Regions from separate parts of the Pseudomonas sp. NPDC090208 genome, predicted to be linked through region 1. Evidence: riboswitches for the same ligand, from Rfam matches in the RefSeq annotation. Region 1 holds a riboswitch; the other holds the start of a gene.
What was found. Region 1 has a riboswitch for manganese ahead of ACIPL0_RS25035 (TMEM165/GDT1 family protein). Riboswitches for the same ligand answer to the same signal wherever they lie in the genome.
Positions count from the first base shown of each region.

Region 2: it holds a riboswitch for manganese, as region 1 does, so the genes downstream of both, mntP (manganese efflux pump MntP) here and ACIPL0_RS25035 (TMEM165/GDT1 family protein) in region 1, are expected to answer to the same signal.

Region 1 is NZ_JBIVCU010000018.1:66,292-76,970, reverse strand. Features, by position in the region: gene ACIPL0_RS25075 (1-acyl-sn-glycerol-3-phosphate acyltransferase) at 1-468, opposite strand, end outside; gene ACIPL0_RS25070 (CPXCG motif-containing cysteine-rich protein) at 588-770, shown strand; gene ACIPL0_RS25065 (DUF2007 domain-containing protein) at 770-1,030, shown strand; gene ACIPL0_RS25060 (SOS response-associated peptidase) at 1,078-1,701, shown strand; gene ACIPL0_RS25055 (methyl-accepting chemotaxis protein) at 1,858-2,601, opposite strand; partial or broken gene ACIPL0_RS25050 (HAMP domain-containing protein) at 2,716-2,916, opposite strand; gene ACIPL0_RS25045 (hypothetical protein) at 4,029-4,226, shown strand; gene ACIPL0_RS25040 (M48 family metallopeptidase) at 4,304-5,122, shown strand; gene ACIPL0_RS25035 (TMEM165/GDT1 family protein) at 5,373-5,957, opposite strand; yybP-ykoY riboswitch at 6,048-6,167, opposite strand; gene ACIPL0_RS25030 (methyltransferase) at 6,208-7,206, opposite strand; gene ACIPL0_RS25025 (2-hydroxyacid dehydrogenase) at 7,377-8,342, opposite strand; gene ACIPL0_RS25020 (LysE family translocator) at 8,430-9,059, shown strand; gene ACIPL0_RS25015 (AraC family transcriptional regulator) at 9,293-10,060, opposite strand; gene ACIPL0_RS25010 (MFS transporter) at 10,152-10,679, shown strand, end outside.
Region 2 is NZ_JBIVCU010000022.1:74,784-85,462, forward strand. Features, by position in the region: gene ACIPL0_RS27420 (DMT family transporter) at 93-980, opposite strand; gene ACIPL0_RS27425 (helix-turn-helix transcriptional regulator) at 1,128-1,757, opposite strand; gene ACIPL0_RS27430 (hypothetical protein) at 1,779-2,408, opposite strand; yybP-ykoY riboswitch at 2,588-2,751, shown strand; gene mntP (manganese efflux pump MntP) at 2,760-3,329, shown strand; gene ACIPL0_RS27440 (GNAT family N-acetyltransferase) at 3,733-4,167, opposite strand; gene katG (catalase/peroxidase HPI) at 4,440-6,710, shown strand; gene moaC (cyclic pyranopterin monophosphate synthase MoaC) at 7,761-8,267, opposite strand; gene ACIPL0_RS27455 (LysR family transcriptional regulator) at 8,576-9,460, opposite strand; gene moaB (molybdenum cofactor biosynthesis protein B) at 9,694-10,233, shown strand.

The DNA of each region.
Region 1 (10,679 bases):
CACGATGAAGCTCTTGTTCAGGCGCATCAGGTCGCTGACGAACGGCTTTTGCAGCAGGTTGTCGCCGATGGCGATGCGCGGCGTCGGCAGACCGGCGTGATACACCGCATAATTGACGAACGCCGGGTCCATGACGATGTCCCGGTGGTTGGCCAGAAACAGGTACGCCACGCCGGACTTGAACTGCTCGACGCCGGTGTAGGTCACACCGTCGGTGGCGCGTTCGATGGTGTGGTCGACATAGTGCTCGACCTTGTCCTGCAAGGCTGCGACCGAGTCGATGCCGGCGAACTGGCGACGCAGTTTGCGGGCAATCGCCGGTTGCAGAATCCAGCCCAGAGAACCGGCCAGACGTGGAAAACGGAAATGCGTGAGGATCGCGAGGAACGCCTTGTCACCCAGCAGCCGGTTGAGTACGGCTTTTACTTCGGTGTCGTCGTACGGTCGGATGGCATCGAATTCGCCCATCATGCTCTCTTGTTGGAAACGGCTAGGGTAAAAGTAGGTCGAGTGCAGATACGTGAGATGAAAAGCCCGACCGGCAAACAAGTCGGCGATTATACGCAAAAGTGCGCCCGGAGACTGTGATGCAGGAAATACAGGATTATGACTGTCCCTATTGCGGCGAACCGGTGGAAGCCGTGCTGGATCTGTCAGGTGGCGACCAGACCTATATCGAGGATTGCCCGGTGTGCTGCCGGCCCATCGTCTTCAGCCTGCACACCGACGGCGAACAATGGGACCTGGACGTCCGCACCGAGAACGATTGATGCGCAAGATCTATGAACCGGAAAATCTGATGGAAGGCGAGCTGCTCAAGGGCATGCTCGCCAGCGAAGGCATCGAGGCGCACATCACCGGTCGCCATCTGCTCGGTGCCATCGGCGATCTGCCGGTCAGTGGCCTGCTGGGCCTGATGGTGGACGACGACCAGGCCGAACGCGCGCGCCAGTTGATCACTGAGTACAATGGCGCCTTTCCTCTGGCGGGCGACGAGCCCGACAGCTATCCCGACGTCTTGCTGTGCTGAGCCCGGCGCCGTTTCACCCGCCTTTCTGAACGAGTTGTCTCAAGCCCATGTGTGGACGTTATGCGCTGTTTCGCTGGACTCCTGCCTTTGCTGCGTTGCCGGGTTTTCCGGCCGACCAGCAGGCGCAGTGGAACATTTCTCCGGGCGATGCGGTGCCGATGATCCGGGCCACGGCAGAGGGCGGGCAGGAAGTGGCGCGGGCGCGCTGGGGGCTGACGCCGGCCTGGCTGACCGACCTGTCGCGTACCCCGGCCCATGCACGGGCGGAAACCCTGGCCGAGCAGCCGATGTTTCGTCAGGCGTTTCGCGAGCGCCGCTGTCTGTTGCCGGCCAACGGTTTCTACGAATGGCGCGGCAGCGTGCGCAAGCGGCCGTTCTGGCTGACGCCGGGTGAGGGCTCGTCGCTGTATTTCGCGGCGATCTGGGAGGCGTATCCGGTGGAGGGGCACACGTATCTGAGCGTGGCGATAGTGACGCAAGCGGCGATGAATCAACGTCGCCCGCTGATTCTCGACGCCGAAGGGCAGGCTGCCTGGCTGGCGGCCGACAGCTCGCTGGTTACCCTGCAAAGCCTGCTCGCTGCCCCGCAAATGCAACTGCGCGAGCGACCGCTGGCGAATCTGGTGAACGATCCGAAGCTCAATGCGCCAGAGTGTCTGACGCCGTTGTAAACGTTCGCTTGTCGTCACGCGGGGTTGGGGACGATAAATGACCTGTGGGAGGGAGCCCTGCTCGCGAATGCGTCAATCCAGACACTGCAATAGTGACAGGCCGAACGCTTTCGCGAGCAGGGCTCCCTCCCACGGGAACAGGTGTCGTCTTGACGCTTACACCCTGAACTGATTGATCAACCGCCGTTGTTGCTCGGCCAGGCTGGTCAGTTCGGCGCTGGCGCGGCTCGATTCGTCGGCGCCGCCGGCCACTTCGTTGGCCACCTGACCGATGTTGATCACGTTGCGGTTGATGTCGTCGGCCACTGCGCTTTGCTCTTCCGCGGCGCTGGCGATCTGGGTGTTCATGTCGTTGATCACCGACACCGCCTTGGTAATGCTCTCCAGCGCTTGCGCCGCTTCCGCTGCATGGCCCACGCTTTCGTCGGTCTTGCTCTGGCTGTCTTCCATGACCTTGACCACCTGCCGCGTGCCGTTCTGCAGCTGCTGGATCATGCTCTGGATTTCTTCGGTGGCCTGTTGGGTCTTCTGCGCCAGATTGCGCACTTCGTCGGCGACCACGGCAAAACCACGGCCCTGTTCACCGGCCCGCGCCGCTTCGATGGCCGCGTTGAGCGCCAGCAGGTTGGTCTGCTCGGCGATGCCGCGAATGGCGGTGAGGATGGCGTTGATGTTCTCGCTGTCTTTGGCCAGGGTTTGCACCACTTCCACCGCGCGACCGATTTCCACCGCCAGGGCGCTGATCGAGTTCGAGGTGTTGTGGACGATGCGCATGCCCTGATTGGCCGCGTCGTCGGCATGGTTGGCGGCTTGCGCGGCCTGGGTGGCGTTGCGTGCCACGTCCTGGGCGGTGGCGGTCATTTCGTGTACGGCGGTGGCGACCAGGTCGATCTCGGCCATCTGCTTGTGCACGCCTTTGTTGGTGCGGATGGCGATGTCGGCAGTGTGCTCCGACGAGTCGCTGACCTTCTGCACCGAGGTCACCACCTGGCTGATCATCACCTGCAACTTGCCAAGGAAGGTGTTGAAACCGCTGGCGATCGAGCCCAGTTCATCGGCGCGGTCGCTGGTCAGGCGGCGAGTCAGATCACCTTCGCCCTTGGCGATGTCGTCGAGCATGGCAACCATCTGCTTCAGCGGACGGGCAATGCCGCGACCCACCAGCCAGACGATCAGCAGGCCCAATGCAGCGATCAGCAGGCCGACCACGGTCATGCCGAAAATGTCGGTGCGGCGCTGTTCGCCCAGGTCTTTCTGCAGTTTTTGCAGGTCGGCCATCACGGCGCTCACCGGCATGCGCATCATCAGTGTCCAGCGCGCATCGGTACTGCCCAGGCCGAACGGCAGGAACAGCTCGATCTGGCCGTTCTGGCGGTCGATCTCGTAATGCACTTCGCCTTTGACCAGATTTTGCAGTGCCGCCACTTCAGTGCTGTTGAGGATGTCGCTGGCTTTCTCGCCGAGCTTGGCGGTGTCTTTGGTGTACGCGACCAGACGGCCATTGGTGGCGATCAGGGCCAATTCGCCCGCGCCGTCATAGAGCTTCTTGTCGGCGTTATCGAGCATGTCCTGAATGAAGTTCACCGACAGGTCGGCGCCGACGATGCCCTGGAACTGGCCGTCGAGCATGATCGGTTGGATGAACGATGACAGCATGACCATTTTGTCGCCGACCTTATACGGTGCCGGGTCGATCACGCAGGCTTTGCGGGTTTCCCGCGAGCACAGGTAGTACTCGCTGGAGCGAATGCCGGTGGAAAGGATTTTCTGGTCTTCGAGGCTGGCGAGCTTTTCCAGGTTGTAGGTGCCGTCCGGCTTGCGATACCACCAGGCCATGAGGCGACCGTCCTTGGGATCGACACCGGTCATCGACGAGCCGGCGTAGGCGGCGTCATTGTGGTCCAGTGCGTTATGTTCCCAGCCGATGTAGGAGCCCAGAATCTTCGGGTTGCGCACCACGGTTTCGTGCAGCAAGTTGAGCAATTGCTCGCGGCTGAGGGTCAGTTGTGCTTCGCCCTTGCTGTCTTTCATGCCAAGCAGGGCGTTGGTGTTGGCAAGTCCTGCCGCCGTGTTGAGCGGAGCTTCCAGTTCCCGCTGAATTTCGCTGGCCTGGGTGCGGGCAATCGCGGTCAGGCGCTGTTCGATGGCTTGTTCGAATTGCGCGGTGGTGCGTTGCTCCACCAGGTCCTGAGTGCGCGCACCGGAAAACAGCGCATAAATGACAAGGGCCGCGACCACGCTGAGCACGATAGCGCCCGCCAGTGCAGCCACGGAAAACTGGATCGACTTGAACTTCATAGGGGCTCCGGACGTGGAATTACGCCTGAATGGGATATCGCCTTGGGGCGATTTTCCATGAGCAGGAAGCCGACGAAGTGGCCGCTTTTGATCGAGTTCTGTCGTTATTGGATATGTCTTATGTGGGGCCTGCATTCAAACGGTGCGACGGTCTCGAAAAGGAGAAGATCGCTGTTTCAAGTTTGTTACTGATCGCCTCGTTCGAGGGGTGTTTGAAGCGGGTTTGAGGGTGGCAAACCGCTGCCATCTGGCACTTGGCTGGCGTAGCGCCTAGGATTGCCGTTTGTTTCCAGGGAGATACAAAATGCGTCAGAGCTTTGTTCTTTGCGCCATGGGCGCAGCCCTGCTGGTCGCAGGCTGTCAGGCCGTCAACACCACCAGCGGCGATTCGGTAGGCGTCGAGCGCAAGCAGTACATGTTCAGCATGCTGTCGACCGATCAGGTCAATCAGATGTACGCCCAGTCCTATCAGCAGACCGTGACCGAGGCCACCGGCAAAGGCGTGCTGGATAACAGCAGCGCGGAAGCCAAGCGCGTGCAGGCCGTGGCGAAGCGTCTGATCGCCCAGGCGCCGAAACTGCGTCCGGACTCGGCGCAATGGCAGTGGGAAGTGAATCTGATCAAGAGCGACGAGTTGAACGCCAACTGCGGTCCGGGCGGCAAGATCATCGTTTATAGCGGGCTGATCGACACGCTGAAACTCAGCGATGACGAGTTGGCAGCGGTGATGGGGCATGAAATCGCTCACGCCTTGCGCGAGCATGGCCGCGAAGCCATGTCCAAGGCCTACGGTATCCAGATGGCCAAGCAGGGGGCGGGATCGCTGCTCGGTCTGGGCCAGGACAGCCTGGCGTTGGCCGACACCGTGGTCAATTACAGCCTGACCCTGCCCAACAGCCGCGCCAATGAAAACGAAGCCGACCTGCTGGGGCTGGAGCTGTCGGCGCGAGCCGGTTACAACCCCAATGCGGCGATCACCCTGTGGCAGAAGATGCAGGCCCAGGCTGGCGCCTCGCAGCCTGAATTCATGAGCACCCACCCGGCTTCGGCCAACCGGATCGCCTCGTTGCAGGCGGCGATTCCGAAGGTCATGCCGCTGTACGAACAGGCTCCCAAGTCTTGAGCGAGTGGATGACTGTGGGAGCGAATTCATTCGCGAAAGATGTTTCGGGCGACGGAGATACATCGACTGTGCCGCCGTCTCGCGAATGAATTCGCTCCCACAAACTGCCGCTATCGCAACACTTGTAGGAGTGAGCTTGCTCGCGATTGCGGTATTGCTGTGACAGATGCTTTATCTGACACACCGCAATCGCGGGCAAGCGCGCTCCTACGGGGGGCAGGTGTTTACGTGCGATTACCGGGTTATGCAGTTAAACCCAGCCGCTGACCTGCATCGCCTTGTACACGGCAACGACGGCCAGGATGAAGAACGCACCCGCCGCCAGACGACGGATCAGCGTCAACGGCAGTTTTTCCGCGGCGAAATTACCCGCTAGTACCACCGGCACGTTGGCCAGCAGCATGCCCAGCGTCGTGCCGAGAATCACCAGCCACAGGTAGGAGTACTGCGCCGCCAGCATCACCGTGGCGATCTGCGTCTTGTCGCCGATTTCGGCAAGGAAGAACGCAATCAGCGTGGTCATGAACGGGCCGAACTTGCGTGCGGTATTGGCTTCGTCGTCGTCCATCTTGTCCGGCACCAGGGTCCACAGCGCAGTGGCCGTGAAGCTCGCAGCGAGGACCCAGTGCAGCATGGCGTCGGAGAAGAAACTGCTGAACCAGGCCCCCACGGCACCGGCGGCGGCGTGGTTGGCGAGGGTGGCTGCGACAATACCGGCGATGATCGGCCAGGGCTTGCGGAAGCGAGCAGCGAGAATGAGCGCGAGAAGTTGGGTCTTGTCACCGATTTCGGCCAGAGCGACAACAGCGGTGGGGACCAACAGGGATTCCAGCATCAGGGATTTCCTAAGGGGCGGGTCAACACGGCTATGACACGTACGTCCTCCCCGCCCCGGGTCAGGATGTGCGTGTCATAGGTCTTGTCAAACCACCGATCCGTCTGTGCGGATCTGGGGTCGCACGCACCATGGTCTGAGGACCAAGTATGTTGATGCGTACCATGCGAGCAGGGCGCTCGCGGGAGACTACTCCCCTAGGACGGTGCGGATTCTGCCTAGGGAGAATCCTTTCGGCAAGCGTTAATTTTCAGCCCCGATTGGCCCGATAGATTTTGAAGCCTTGACCCTCGGCCAGCGTCGTGCAGGTGCCCAGATGCTGTTCGATGATCGGCTGGTAGCGCAGGAAGCTGTTGGCGACCAGTCGCAGTTCGCCGCCTTTTTTCAGATGTTCGCTGGCTTTTCGCAGCAGATTTTCCGTGGCGGCGTAATCGGTGTGAACCCCGGTATGGAACGGTGGGTTGGTCAGAATCACGTCCAGATGCTTCGGCGCGGCGTCGATGCCGTCACCGGTCAGCACCTCGCCTTCCAGGCCGTTGGCCGCCAGTGTCAGACGGCTGCTGGCGGTGGCGAAGGCGTCGACATCGAGCAGGGTGACCTGGCTGGCCGGGCTGCGACGTTTGACCGCAGCGCCGAGCACGCCGGCGCCGCAGCCGAAATCGAGCAGATGGCCTGCAGGCAGCTTGTCGAGGTTGTCCAGCAGCAGGGCCGAACCGCGGTCCAGGCGACCATGGCTGAACACGCCGGGCAGGCTGATGACCTTCAATGGGCCGTCGGCCAGGGGGATTTCGAAGTGTTTGGCCAGACTGTTCAGTTCGACAGCTTGCGGCGCATTTTCCACGGTCACCTGCCACAGCTGACAATGGCGCGCGCTGTCGAGCTTGCGGGCCCGACCCAGCGGGCTGAGCTGGCGGGCAGCGGCTTCGATGCCCCCGCGTTTTTCACCGACCAGAAACAACTCGCGCCCGGCCAGACGGGACGCCAGGGCGTTGATCAGGTATTCGCTGAGGTCCTTGGCCTTGGGCAGGAAGAGCACGGCGGCGTCGAACTCGTGGTCAGGGGCTTCGGTGCCGAAGTGGGTGCGGCCGTTGAAACGCGCATCCAGCGCGGCGAAATCTCCGGCATGCCAGCTCCAGCCCCGCGCCTTGGGCAAGGTCCCGAGCAGATCGTCGGCCGGCAGGCCGGTCAGCAGCAGCGAGCCCTGAAACAGCTCGGCCTGACGGAGTAACACTTCACTGCGCGGGTCCATCTTCGGCTCCTGAAAAAAGCGCGGAGTTTAACAGGGGAATGAACCTCTGCGCTTGGCGTGAAACGACGTTGGGACTGCACCGACGCCATCGCGAGCAAGCTCACTCCTACAGGTTTGCGCGACTCTTTGTAGGAGTGAGCTTGCTCGCGATCATTTCAGGCGGCGCGGTCTCAACTCACCACCCGAATCGGCTGCCCTGCATAAAACGCCCGGGCATTGTCATTGACTTGTCCGACAATCCGCTGCCGCGCTTCCTGGCTGCCCCAGGCGCTGTGCGGGGTGATGATCAGGCGCGGGATGTCGCCGGACAACAGCGGGTTGCCGTTCACGGGTGGCTCCACGGTCAGCACGTCGGTGGCGGCGCCGCCCAGATGACCGTTGCGCAAGGCATCGGCCAGTGCCTGTTCATTGATCAGGCCACCACGGGCCGTGTTGACGATGAACGCCTGAGGCTTGAGCAGGCTCAGTTCATGGGCGCCGATCATGTCTTTGGTGTGTTCGTTGAGCGGGCAGTGCAGGGTCAGCGCGTCCACTTGCGGCAGCAGCTCATGCAAAGGCACGCGGTCTGGACGGGCAGGGCGGCCCGGGATCTGCCCCAACACCACGCGCATGCCGAAGGCTTCGGCCAGTTTCGCCACCGCACCGCCCAGCTCGCCATGACCCAGCAGGCCGAGGGTTTTGCCTTCCAGTTCGACAATCGGAAAATCCAGCAGGCAGAACTGCTTCGACTTCTGCCATTGTCCCTGATGGATGGCCTGTTGGTAGTCCGGCAGACGGGTAGCCATCGCCAGCAGCAACATCAGCGTGTGCTGCGCCACCGACGGTGTGCCGTAACCCTGACAGTTGCTGACGACCACGCCGTGTTTGCGTGCCGCCGCCAGGTCGACGTTATTGGTGCCGGTGGCAGTCAGCAGCACCAGTTTCAGGTCAGGGCAGGCAGCGAACGTGGCGGCATCGATCATGATCTTGTTGGAAATGGCTACGTTTGCGCCTTGCAGCCGTTCGATCACCTGATCGGCCGTGGTGCTGGCGTGCAGCACCAGTTCGCTGAAGGTTTCACGCCAGGGATCGAGGTCCAGATCGCCCAGATCCAGGGAGGTGTGATCAAGGAAAACTGCTCTGCGGGAACTCGACATCAGCTGTACCTTTTGCTCGCTAAGGGGGAGGCGTAAGGTAGCGAGCCTACCAGAGCCTGCCGCTCGCAAAAATGCCGGAGACCCCCGATGTACTGGACGGAATTTCTTACCGTTGCCCTGATTCACTTGCTCGCCGTTGCCAGCCCCGGTCCGGATTTCGCCGTGGTCGTGCGTGAAAGCGTGACCCATGGCCGCAAGGCCGGCACCTACACCGCGATGGGCGTGGGCACCGCCATTTTCCTGCATGTCGGCTATTCGCTGCTGGGCATCGGCCTGATCGTTTCGCAATCGATCGTGCTGTTCAATGCGCTGAAATGGGCGGCGGCGGCCTACCTGCTGTACATCGGCTTCAAGGCCCTGCGCGCGAAACCGGCCAGCACGACCGAAGCGCCGATGGACCTCGCCAAAACCGAACGCACTGCCAAGGGCGCGTACGTGGCCGGTTTTGTCACCAACGGCCTGAACCCCAAGGCCACGCTGTTTTTCCTGTCGCTGTTTACCGTGGTGATCAACCCGCACACGCCGCTGCTGGTGCAGGCCGGTTATGGCGTTTATCTGGCACTGGCGACCGGCATCTGGTTCTGTCTGGTGGCGCGCCTGTTCAGCCAGCCTCGCGTACGCGCCGGTTTCGCCCGCATGGGCCACTGGTTCGACCGCGCCATGGGCGGCGTGCTGGTGGCGTTGGGCGTGAAACTGGCATTCACCGAGATGCATTGATTTTCTGTGGGAGCGAATTCATTCGCGATGCGGTATGGCTGGCGATACATCCGTGTCGTCAGGACTGGCCTCTCGCGAATGAATTCGCTCCCACAAGGGTTTGAGTCGGCCAACACAAGTCCCGTGGGAGGGAGCCCTGCTCGCGAATGCGTGCTGTCAGTCGACGCTGAGGTGTCTGACTTGATGCCTTCGCGGGCAAGCGCGCTCCTGCGGGTCCGACATTGCAAATCCGTTTACCGCTTCAACCCGCTCAACTGCCTCAATGCCCCCAGATACTCCCGCGGGCTTTCTCCCAATAGCCGGCTGAACATCGCGCTGAACGCCCGGGCGCTGCCGTAGCCCAGATCCGTCGCCACTCGCTGCACGCTTTCGCCGCCAAGCAACCTCGGCAGGGCTTCCATCAGTCGCACCTGCTGGCGCCAGGCGTTGAAGCTCATGGCGGTTTCCTGATTGAACAGACGCGCCAGCGTCCGTGAACTGGCGCCGACCGCCTGCGCCCAGTCTTCCAGGGTGTTGCGATGGTCCGGAGCTTTGAGCAAGGCCATGCAGATGCCCTGCAGACGCCGGTCGCGGGGCATGGGGATGTGCAGCGGCAGGTTTTCCAGCGTGGCGATTTCTTCCAGCATCAACTGCTGAATCAGCGGATTGCCGGCATGGGCGGCGCTTTGCGCGGCGCGCACGATCAGTTCGCGCAGCAAGGGCGTCACGGCCAGTACACAGCAACTGTCCAGCGTCGTCGGGCAATGCTCGGCGGCAATGAACAACGAACGCATCTGCACGTCGCCGGACATGAAAATCTCATGCTCGATCCTTGGTGGAATCCACACCGCGCGACTCGGCGGGATCACCCAGGCGCCGCGTTCGGTGATCACCCGCATCACGCCGCTCACCGCATACAGCAACTGCGCTTCGGCATGGATATGCCGTGGCTGGTGGGCGCCGTCCGGGTAATCACGGGGATGGGCGGTGACGGGGCTGTGGCTGAGCAGGCTGATCAACATGTCCGGTTCGATGACTTTGTTGTCTGAAATGCGAATTGTCGCCAACTTAGCATGGGCGTCCACCCTCACTGCAAGCCCAGGATGCGCCGCCATGAGTCAAGCGATACGACCCAACTCACCGCGAACGGTGATTCATTTCATCAACGCCGCCCACGTCATCGACCACATGTTCATGCTGATTTTCCCCGCCGCCGTGCTGGGGATGACCCAGGCCTTCGCGCTGGATTACGCGCAGCTGATCGGCCTGTCGCTGGGCGGTTTCATTGCGTTTGGCGCCTGTTCGTTGCCGGCCGGCTGGCTGGGCGATCGCTGGAGTCGTCGGCACATGATGCTGCTGTTCTTTCTCGGCATCGGTGCGGCGTCGATCCTGACCGGGCTGAGCACCAGCTCCACGATGCTGGCGCTGGGCATGACCCTGATCGGCGTATTCGCCGCGATCTATCACCCGGTGGGCACGGCAATGCTGGTGGCCTACGCGCAGAATCGCGGACGCGAAATCGGCGTCAACGGCATGTGGGGCAACCTCGGCGTGGCGTTTTCCGCGCTGCTGACCGGCTTTCTGGTGGCACAGTTCGGCTGGCGCTCGGCGTTCATTCTGCCGGGCAGCGTGTCGATCCTG
Region 2 (10,679 bases), on a different contig from region 1:
GATCAGACACATCCCAATCGCGGGCAAGCCCGCTCCCACGGCCTTCGGCCAGAAGCGCACATGGCCGTGCCGCCGACCCCGTGGCAGTCCGGTCACGATCTGGCTTTCAACGCATACAAACCGCCAACGATCACCAGCGCCGCGCCGGCCAGTGTCCAGTGGTCGGGGAATTCGCCGAACACCACCAGCCCGACCAGCGTAGCGAACACCAGCAGGGTGTAGTTGAACGGCTGCAAGGTGGCGGCGGGGGCGTATTTCAGGGCCTGGATCAGCAGCACCTGGCCGAGGATGCCGGTGCTCGACAGCACACACAGCATCAGCCATTGCTTCGGCGTCGGCGTGACCCAGGCCGGGATGCCGACACACGACACGGCAATGGCGCCGAACACCGCGACGTAAAGCATGTTGGTGGCGAACGGATCGACCTGACTGATGCGCCGGGTCATCACGTTGAAGCAGGCGAAGGCGAAGGCCGACAGCAACGGAATCACCACCGCCCACTGAAACACGCCAAAGCCGGGGCGCAGGATGATCAGCGTGCCGGTGAAACCGATGGCGGCGGCGATCCAGCGGCGTACGCCGATGGTTTCCCCCAGCGTCCAGCCGGCCAGCGCCAGGGCCATCAACGGAAACACCGCGAACAGCGCGTGCATGTCGGCCATGCCGAGAAAACGCAGGCCAAAGCCGAACAGGGCAATCTCGCCGACACCCACCACCGCGCGAAGGATCTGCAAGCGGGGTGCCTTGCTGCGCGCCGCCTGACGAATACCGCCCTGCCAACTGGCATAGCCCAGGGCGAACAATGCAAACACCCAGTAACGCACCGTGACCATCTGGGTTATGGGCAGGTCGCGAACCAGCACCTTGGTCAGACCGTCCTGGCTGGCGAACACCAGCATCGACAGCAGGCACAACAAGATGCCCAGCCGCGGGTTGGTGCTGTCCACGGCGGGGGTGATGCTTTTCTCCTGGCGAGTCATGAACGGCGGGCTCCGGACGGGCATGCGATGGGGTGAGGGCGACGGTGGACGCACAATCGCCCATGACGATAGTGCCTGTGTGGCGCCAGCGGAAGATGTGTCAAACCGGCATGGTCTCCCTCGCTTACGACATGCACACCGCGAATATCAGTCCTGCCCGCTACCGGCGGTGCGGTGAACCGCAAAGCGGCAGACCAGCCCGCCACGGACCATGCATTCCAGGTGTTCGGTTTCGCCGCCGCCCAGGGCGCCGATCAGGGCCAGATCCAGCTCGCAGACCACCGGGTGAGCCTGGGCCAGATGATGGAACACGCAGTTGTGGGCGACGATTTCCGCTTCGGCGGGGGCGCGGAAAATCACTTCGGCTTCGTAGCCGGACTGGTTCATCCGTTCGACGATGCGCTGTTCGTCCACCACGCTGCGTTCAAGATCGCCAGCCATGCGCCGGCCAAGGTTGCGCATCAGCAGGGTCAGCGCTTCGGGCCCGAGAGCCTCGGCCACTTCGCCGATCAGCAGATTCGCCAGCAGCGAGTACTGACGGGGAAACTGCTCCCGGGCGTATTCGGTCAGTTGATGAAGCTGTTCGGGGCGCCGCCCGGTGGGCCGGGTGGCGCCGCGCATGACCAGGCCGTCGCGCTCCAGCGCTGCCAGATGCTGGCGCACGGCAGTGCGGGTGATCGTCAGGCTCAGCGCCAGATCGTCGATGCTCATTCCGGCCGGCTGATGCAGCAGCGCGTTGAGCAGATCCTGCTGAGTACGGCCCAGTCCTTCCAGCATGTGGTCACCTCGCGAGGGTTGTCAGAACTTGTCCGGAAACTGTTTGACCAGCGCCGCCGTCAGCGCGTCGGCCAGAGCCAGGATGTGTTTGCGCATCATCTGCCAGGTCTGCGCCTCGGCCGTGTAATCGCCGCTGGCGAGCTGGTCGATCTGCGCCACGTGATGGCCGCCGTGGGCGCTGAGCAGGGTCATCAGTGTCGCCTGCGGCAAGTTGGGGTTGGCCTTGGCCAGAAACTCGGCCAGTTGCCCGGCATTGCTGGTCAGCTCGTTGACGGCAGCCTGTTTGCCGGCAGCGTTTTTCGCCACCGTGGCATCGCTGTAATGCTTGACGGCGCCCCAGTGCCCGGCCAACAACTTGAGTAACTGATCGGCCGCCGGCTGACCATAGAGCGGGGCAATGCTGTTGGCGATGGCCGTGGCATTGCTGACCACCTCGCGGGCCGCGACGTCGGCGGCGGAATGGTTGCCGGCCTGGTTGGCGACAGCGTAGTTCCTGATCCAGAACACATGCTCGACCCATAGATCGCGCATGGCCAGCCGTGTGCTCAGGGCCGCGGAATCCGCCGGCGTTGCTGCGGCCGTGGCGGCCGGGCTGAAAAGGGGCAGGGTGAACAGGGCAAGCAGCAGGTAGAGCGCAATTCTTGTTTTCATGACAGCACCCTCGGAAGTGGGAATGTCCAACAAGATTAATTTAAGCATTAAAATATGTTTTTATTGGACGGTTCGAGAGTGGCCGATCAGCGGTCGTGCAGCACATGTCACCGCTGTCCAATTGATCCTGCCTCTGAACGTTAATGGTTTTTTCACACGGCCATCGCTATAGTGGCCACCCTTGTTGGGGAGTAGCCTGCTCAGGACGCTGGTCCTGCGCGTTCACGTCAACATTCTCGGCAGCATGCCGTGGCGTGAACACCTTCCGGTTGGCGAGACCAACGATGCATCCATGCCTGGCGTCGGGCGTGTGGTTGCGTCGTTGACTCACTGCCCGACTGGATACCCGCTGTGAACCTGATTTCCCTGATCTTCCTCGCGCTGGCCATGTCCACGGACGCTTTTGCAGCGGCCATCGGCAAAGGCTCCAGCCTGCACAAGCCACGCATCACCGAAGCGCTGCGCACCGGCCTGATCTTTGGCGTGATCGAGGCCATCACGCCTATCATCGGCTGGAGCATCGGCCAGGTCGCCAATCAGTTTGTCGAAAGCTGGGACCACTGGATCGCCTTCATCCTGCTGCTGGTGCTGGGTCTGCACATGATCTGGAACGGCATCAAGCACGAGGACCCGGAGGAAGAGCGCCCCGATCAGCATTCCTTTTTCATTCTCGCGGTCACTGCCGTCGCCACCAGCATCGACGCGCTGGCCGTCGGCGTCGGGCTGGCCTTCGTCAACGTCAATATCCTGGTGGCGGCGCTGGCTATCGGTATCGCCACCACGGTCATGGTGACCATCGGCGTGATGCTTGGCCGCGTGCTGGGGACGGTAGTCGGCAAGCGCGCCGAGATCGTCGGCGGCGTGGTGCTGATGCTGGTGGGCGCGACCATTCTTTATGAGCATTTGTCGGCGACGGCTTGAGCCGATGGCGCCCGGCAGCCTGGATGTTCTGCGAGAGATTCCATGTTTGCAGGCAACACTCGCAGTGTCTGGCTCGCTGCTACAGAAATCACAGCATCGAACCTGTGGGAGCGGGCTAGCCCGCGAAGGCGATGGGTCAGCCGGCGCGGGGTTGTCTGGGCTGACGCTTTCGCGGGCAAGCCACGCTCCCACGGATTTTGCGTTGGCGATGACTGGCAAGTCAGGCTACTACGGGGTTGGCGTCATGACGACTATCACCCGACATCGCATCGCTTTGTGGGAGGGAGCTCTGCTCGCGAAGGCGTCAGGTCAGGCAGCGACGTATCGACTGGATGAACGCATTCGCGGGCAAGCCCACTCCTACAGGATATGTGTCTGCCTTTTGTTCGATGGGCGCTGCGTATCAGGCGTTCTCGTCACCTGGCCGGGTAAACGAATAGCGGTCGATGTCCGTGCGCAACTGCCAGCCCTGATGCTGCCAATAGGCGGCAGCGCTGGTGTTGGTCTTGAACACATCGAGATGGCATTTGCGGATGCCCAGTTGCGCCAGGCTGTCCAGGCAACGTTGCACCAGTTCGCGGGCCACGCCCTGTTGCCTATACGCCGGCAGCACCAGCAAATGCTGCAGGTAACCGCGCCGCCCGTCGTGGCCGCACATCACACAGGCGCACAACCGTCCGTCGGCTTCGGCGACGAAGCTCATGCCGGGATTACGCTCCAGATAACGCACGGTGGCCTCGCGTGAGTCGGCATCGCGCAGGGAAATACCGGGGGTGTCGCGCATCAGCTCGATGACCGCGTCGTAGTCATCCAGGGTCATGGTGCGGAAGGTGATCATGGGGCTCGGTCCGTCTGGCTTGCGGGCCGGGCAGCGTAGCAGAGCGATTCCGGCAGCAATGTGACAATCGTGCGCGCGCCCTGACAGAGCCTCTCTATCGGCGCGCAATACGCTGACTATTAGAAGTATTGAGGAAGCGGGCTAGGCTTGATTCAGCGTCGGTTCCGGCCGGCCAGTAGGACCTGATCAGGAGAACAGAGCGAGCCAGGCGTGCGTGCCCCGGCGGTGGAGGGCCCTGCGTCATGCGCTCCCGCGACCACGGTGGAGCATCCATGTCAAATGCATCGAAATGCCCGTTCAATCACGCTGCCGGCGGTGGTACGACCAACCGCGACTGGTGGCCCAATCAACTGAACCTGAAAATCCTGCACCAGCACTCGTCGCTGTCCGACCCGATGGGTGAGGATTTCGACTACGCCAAGGCGTTCCAGAGTCTGGATTTCGCGGCAGTGAAAAAAGACCTGCTCGCCGTCATGACCAATTCCCAGGACTGGTGGCCGGCCGACTTCGGTCACTACGGGCCGTTTTTCGTGCGCATGGCCTGGCACAGCGCCGGGACCTACCGCACCGGCGATGGACGCGGTGGCGCCGGTGCCGGTCAGCAGCGTTTCGCGCCGCTCAACAGCTGGCCGGACAACGTCAGCCTGGACAAGGCGCGGCGGCTGATCTGGCCGGTCAAGCAGAAATACGGCCGCAACATTTCCTGGGCCGACCTGATCGTCCTCACCGGCAACGTCGCGCTGGAATCCATGGGCTTCAAGACCTTCGGCTTTTCCGGTGGCCGCCCGGACGTCTGGGAGCCGGACGACGACGTGTACTGGGGTTCAGAAACCACCTGGCTGGGTGGCGAAGACCGTTACGGCGCCCACAAGGACATGCAACAGCCCGGTGACGGCACGCTGGTCGCCGAGCCGGCCAAACACGGTGAGGAAGAAAGCCGCACGACACCACCCGGACGCAATCTGGAAAACCCGCTGGGTGCGGTGCAGATGGGGCTGATTTACGTCAATCCGGAAGGTCCGGAAGGGGTGCCCGACCCGGCGGCTTCGGCCAAGGACATCCGTGAAACCTTCGGCCGCATGGCGATGAACGACGAAGAAACCGTAGCCTTGATTGCCGGCGGCCACGCTTTCGGCAAGACCCACGGCGCCGGTCCTGCCAGCAACGTTGGCCCGGAACCCGAAACCGCCGGTCTGGAGCAACAGGGGCTGGGCTGGAAAAGCACCTTCGGCAGCGGCAAGGGCGCCGATGCCATCACCAGCGGTCTGGAAGTGACCTGGACCTCGACCCCGACCCGCTGGAGCAACGAGTACCTGGAAAACCTGTTCAATTTCGAATGGGAACTGACCAAGAGCCCGGCCGGCGCGAATCAGTGGATTCCGAAAAACGGCGCGGGTGCCGGGCAGATTCCGGATGCCTTCGACGCGAACAAACGTCGCGAACCGCGGATGCTGACCTCCGACCTGGCGCTGCGTTTCGACCCGATCTACGAGCCGATCTCGCGGCGCTTCAAGGACAATCCCGAGCAACTGGCCGACGCTTTCGCCCGCGCCTGGTTCAAGCTGACCCACCGCGACATGGGCCCGTTGGCCCGTTATCTGGGGCCGGAAATGCCGCAGGAAGAACTGCTCTGGCAGGATCCGTTACCGGAGGCGAATCATCAGCCGATCAACGATCAGGACGTCGCCGACCTGAAAGGCAAGGTGGCCGCGTCCGGCCTGTCGGTGTCGCAACTGGTAGCCACCGCCTGGGCCGCCGCGTCGACCTTCCGTGGCTCGGACAAGCGCGGCGGAGCCAACGGTGGCCGGCTGCGTCTGGCACCGCAGAAAGACTGGCCGGTCAACCAGCCGCAACAACTGGCGACGGTGCTGAAAACCCTGGAAGGCATCCAGAGCGCGTTCAATGGCGGGCAATCCGGCGGCAAGAAAGTCTCGCTGGCCGACCTGATCGTGCTGGCCGGTAACGTCGGCATCGAACAGGCAGCGAAAAATGCCGGACACAGCGTGACCGTGCCGTTCAGTCCGGGACGTGTCGATGCGTCACAGGAGCAGACCGATGTCGAATCGTTCGGCTTCCTTGAGCCTATCGCCGACGGCTTCCGTAACTACCTGAAAGGGCAGTACAAGGTGACGGCTGAGGCGTTGCTGGTCGACAAGGCGCAACTGCTGACCCTGACCGCGCCACAGATGACCGTGCTGCTCGGCGGCCTGCGGGTGCTGAACATCAATGCCGGGCAAAGCAAACACGGCGTGTTCACGGACAAGACCGACGCGCTGACCAATGACTTCTTCGTCAACCTGCTGGACATGGGCGTGGAATGGAAAGCCACCTCGGCCGCCAACGATACCTTCGAAGGCGTCGACCGCAAGACCGGCAACGTCAAATGGACCGGCACCCGCGTCGACCTGATCTTTGGTTCCCATGCGCAATTGCGTGCGGTGTCCGAGGTCTATGGCAGTGCTGACGCGCAGGAGAAATTCGTCAGGGACTTTGTGGCGGTATGGGCCAAAGTGATGGACCTGGACCGGTTTGATCTGCGTTGAACGTACCTGCGTCATGAAAACGCCTCCGAGTGGAGGCGTTTTTTATGGGGTTGAAGAATTTCCCGCAGGAGAACGCGCAGAGTTTTTTTGTGGGAGGGCGCTCTGCTCGCGATGGCGTCAGTCCAGACAATGCTGTGCCGTCTGACCCACCGCCATCGCGAGCAGAGCTCACTCCCACGGCCTGCGGCCAGAATCAAAGGCAAATGGCACGCGCCGTTCCGTAGCAGTCCGGCTTGCCGTCGGCGGCGATCTTGAGGACACCTTCGCGGGCGAGCCCGCTCCCACAGGGAATTTGTGTTACGCCGGCTTTTGATCTGGCTTTTGATCTGGCTTTTGATCTTGGGGCCCCGTCCCAGAAGGCCGAACGCAGGCGATGCGCAGTGGGCCGAGCGGCATGGATGCCGCGAGAGCCGCGTGGGCCATGGATGGCCCATTCGCGGCGTGCCCACGGAGCATTGCCGGAGTGAGGGTATGCCGAGCATTAGCGAGGCACCGTATGGCGGGGAAAGAAGCCCTTGGTTACTTGGGGCTTTTCCAAGTAACTCGCCGCCAGGCGAAACAGGGCTGCGTTAGCAGACTCGGCGGAGTGTCAGGCACGCCAAAGACACAGGATTTACGACGACTTCGTCGCCGGTCGCAGGGCAAGCCAGCTCCTACAAGGGACCGCGTAACGTGCCGGAGGCGAAACAGGGCTGCGTTAGCAGACTCGGCGGAGTAACTGACACACCGAGTGCGCAGGATTTACGACGACTGCGTCGCCGGTCGCAGGACAAGCCAGCTCCTACAGGTTCAGCCTTGCAGATCATCTGATCCGTATTTTTAAGATAAACCTGAATCTGTACTGAAACAGCTCTGCGTCGCACAATTTGCCCATTCCCGGCCACTTCAACCGACCTGACCGGCCTGTTTGTGCAGTAACCAGCCACGCTGTACTGCAAACCTTTCTGAAGGAGATTCACATGGGCAAGATGGCGCTTTTCCTGCTTGGATTCCTCGCACTCACCATTGGCATCGGCCTGCTGGCAACGATCTCGCCGGGCTGACAACCACTCAACGCTGCTGCTCGACCGTGAACGTCCCCGAACGGCCGCCGGCCTTGCGCAACAGACCGACGCCCTCGATGGTCATGCCACGGTCGACGGCCTTGCACATGTCGTAAATCGTCAGCGCCGCGATCGACACCGCCGTCAGCGCCCCCAGCTCGACGCCGGTCTGACCGCGCACGCGACACGTGCCGACGATACGGATGCTGTCCGGGGCCACTGCCTTGATGTCGATATTGACGGCGTTGAGCAACAACGCATGACACAGTGGGATCAACTCGTGGGTCTTCTTCGCGGCAAGAATGCCGGCGACCCGCGCCACCGCGAACACATCGCCCTTGGGGTGGCCGTTGCTCTGGATCAGCTTCAGGGTATCGGGCTTCATGCGCACCCAGGCCTGGGCGCTGGCTTCGCGTTCGGTGCATTCCTTGTCGCCGACATCCACCATGGTGGCGCGGCCTTCACTGTCCAGATGCGTCAGTGTCTGACACTCGGCGTCGTTGATGTTTTGCATGTTTGATCCTTGCGCCCGACGGGCGACACGAAATAGACAGCGCACCACGAAGTATCGATATACCCCATCGTGACCGAATCATTAGTTGAGGCGAACGTGATCGCCGCAGGTTTATTTCGAGCGGAACAAGAAAGACGAAAATAAGTTGTCAGACAGCAACTTTCTCCACTCGCGAGAACTTTCCAACATGAAAGTACAGTGGAGAAAGTTTATGAAGCACCCCGAAGTGCGTCCAATCTTTTGTTCCGATGCCTTGATTGGATCTGTCGATCACCCCGGGTGAACAGGGTGATCGAATAACGAATTGTTTATTTGCAGTAAAACCGCTTGGCCTCGCTGTAGCACTTCTCGGCAATGGCCGAACGCGGTTCGGTCGAACGCATCACCACGCCCAGCGGCGCCAGAATGTCGGAGTCCGGCAGCCTGGCGAATGCCAGGTTGTTGTCGGAGTTCTCGATGCCGTTGCCCATCGGCATCACCGCGCAGCAGAAGCCTTCGTGAATGGCCTGCAGCAACTGATAGGTCGAATCGCTCTGCAGCACCGGGCGCGGATTGAGGCCGCGGCTGCGGAAGCTCAGGTCGATGGACTTCCGGAAGTGCATGCCGTCGGTGATCATGCCCAGCGGCAGATCGGCGGCGTCTTCCCAGCTGATCTCGCCCTCTTCGAAATCGAAATGGCGTTTGTCGTACAGCAGACCGACCTTGGTCGAGCCGATCTCGAAAAACTCGAAGTAGTTCTGATTGACGTGCTCCAGATAGCACACGCCCAAGTCCAGCTGGTTGTTGGCCAGGCCTTCGATGATCTCGTCGGAACTCATCGAATGCACCGAGAAGGTCAGTTCCGGGAAGGACTCGGCCAGGTATTGCATGTAGCTGATCGGGTTGAAACTGCTCAGCGGCACCATGCCCAGACGCAGGCTGCCGACCAGTTGCCCGCGACAGGCCGCGACTTCGGCGAACAGGCCGTCGTGGGCCGCGAGCAGGGTGCGCGCCCAGGCCAGTACGCGCTCGCCCGTCTCGGTGAAGCCTTCGAAGCGCTGGCCGCGATTGACCAGAACCACGTCCAGTTCCTCTTCAAGGTTGCGCAGACGCATGGACAGCGTGGGCTGGGTGATGTTGCAGCGTGCTGCGGCCTGGCCGAAGTGGCGGGTCTGGTCCAGCGCGATGAGGAACTTGAGCTGCTTGATGTCCATGGTCAATACCTGCCGTAGCGTCTGCCACTTGAGAAGGGTGCATGGTTGTTTGGGGAGTGAAGACGGTCAAATCGTTTCTGTCGAAGGCATCATCGACGCGGTCTATGTGCGTCTGCGTCATGCTCAAGGGTGATCGACCGTTTCAATCAAACGGTTAAATAGAGTGATTGGACGGCATAGTTGGGCGCTTATTAATATCCCGCACATATAAACGAACCTCACGGGGTATTGCCATGAGCACGCCAGCAGCGGCGCTGTTTGTTCCGTTGAATATTGCGGTATTGACTGTCAGTGATACGCGGGACTATGCCACCGATACATCCGGCCAGTTGTTGGTCAGCCGTCTTCAGGAAGCCGGGCATATTCTGGCCGAGCGCAATCTGTTGAAGGACGACCTGTACAAGATCCGCGCACAGGTCGCGACCTGGATTGCCAGCGAGCAGATTCAGGTGGTGTTGATCACCGGCGGCACCGGTTTTACCGGCCGCGACAGCACGCCGGAAGCGGTGACTTGCCTGCTGGACAAGGTGGTCGACGGCTTTGGCGAATTGTTCCGCGCCAGTTCGATTCTCGACATCGGCACCTCGACCGTGCAATCGCGAGCCCTGGCCGGTCTGGCCAATGGCACGCTGGTGTGCTGCCTGCCCGGTTCCACCGGCGCCTGCCGCACGGCGTGGGAAAGCATCCTCGCCGATCAACTGGACAACCGCTACCGCCCCTGCAACTTCGTCCCGCACCTGAAAAAAGCTGAGCCCTGCGCGACGCGGGGCTGAGCGAGCGCCGCATCTGTAGGAGCGCGCTTGCCCGCGAAGGCTTTGCTTCTGCCACTGAAGGTTTGTTGCCTGACCCGGCGCCATCGCGGGCAAGCCCGCTCCCACAGATCCTGTGCAGTCGCCAGCAAGCCGGACTGCTACGGGTTTTGAGTCACCCGTTGGAGAGGCGGCAAACACACACATCCTGTGGGAGGGAGCTCTGCTCGCGATGACGTCTGTCCTGTCAGCACTGTGTCGCCTGACCCGACGCCATCGCGGGCAAGCGCGCTCCTACGGGTTTTGTGGCGTTTGCAGGATCACCAGTGAAAACCGAAACCCCTGTGGGAGCGAATTTATTCGCGAGACGTCATGCCAGTCGACAGATTGATGTCGTCAGCACTGGCCTCTCGCGAAAGAATTCGCTCCCACAAGGCGCACAAGTTCATTCAGTGAAGGTTATGTAGATG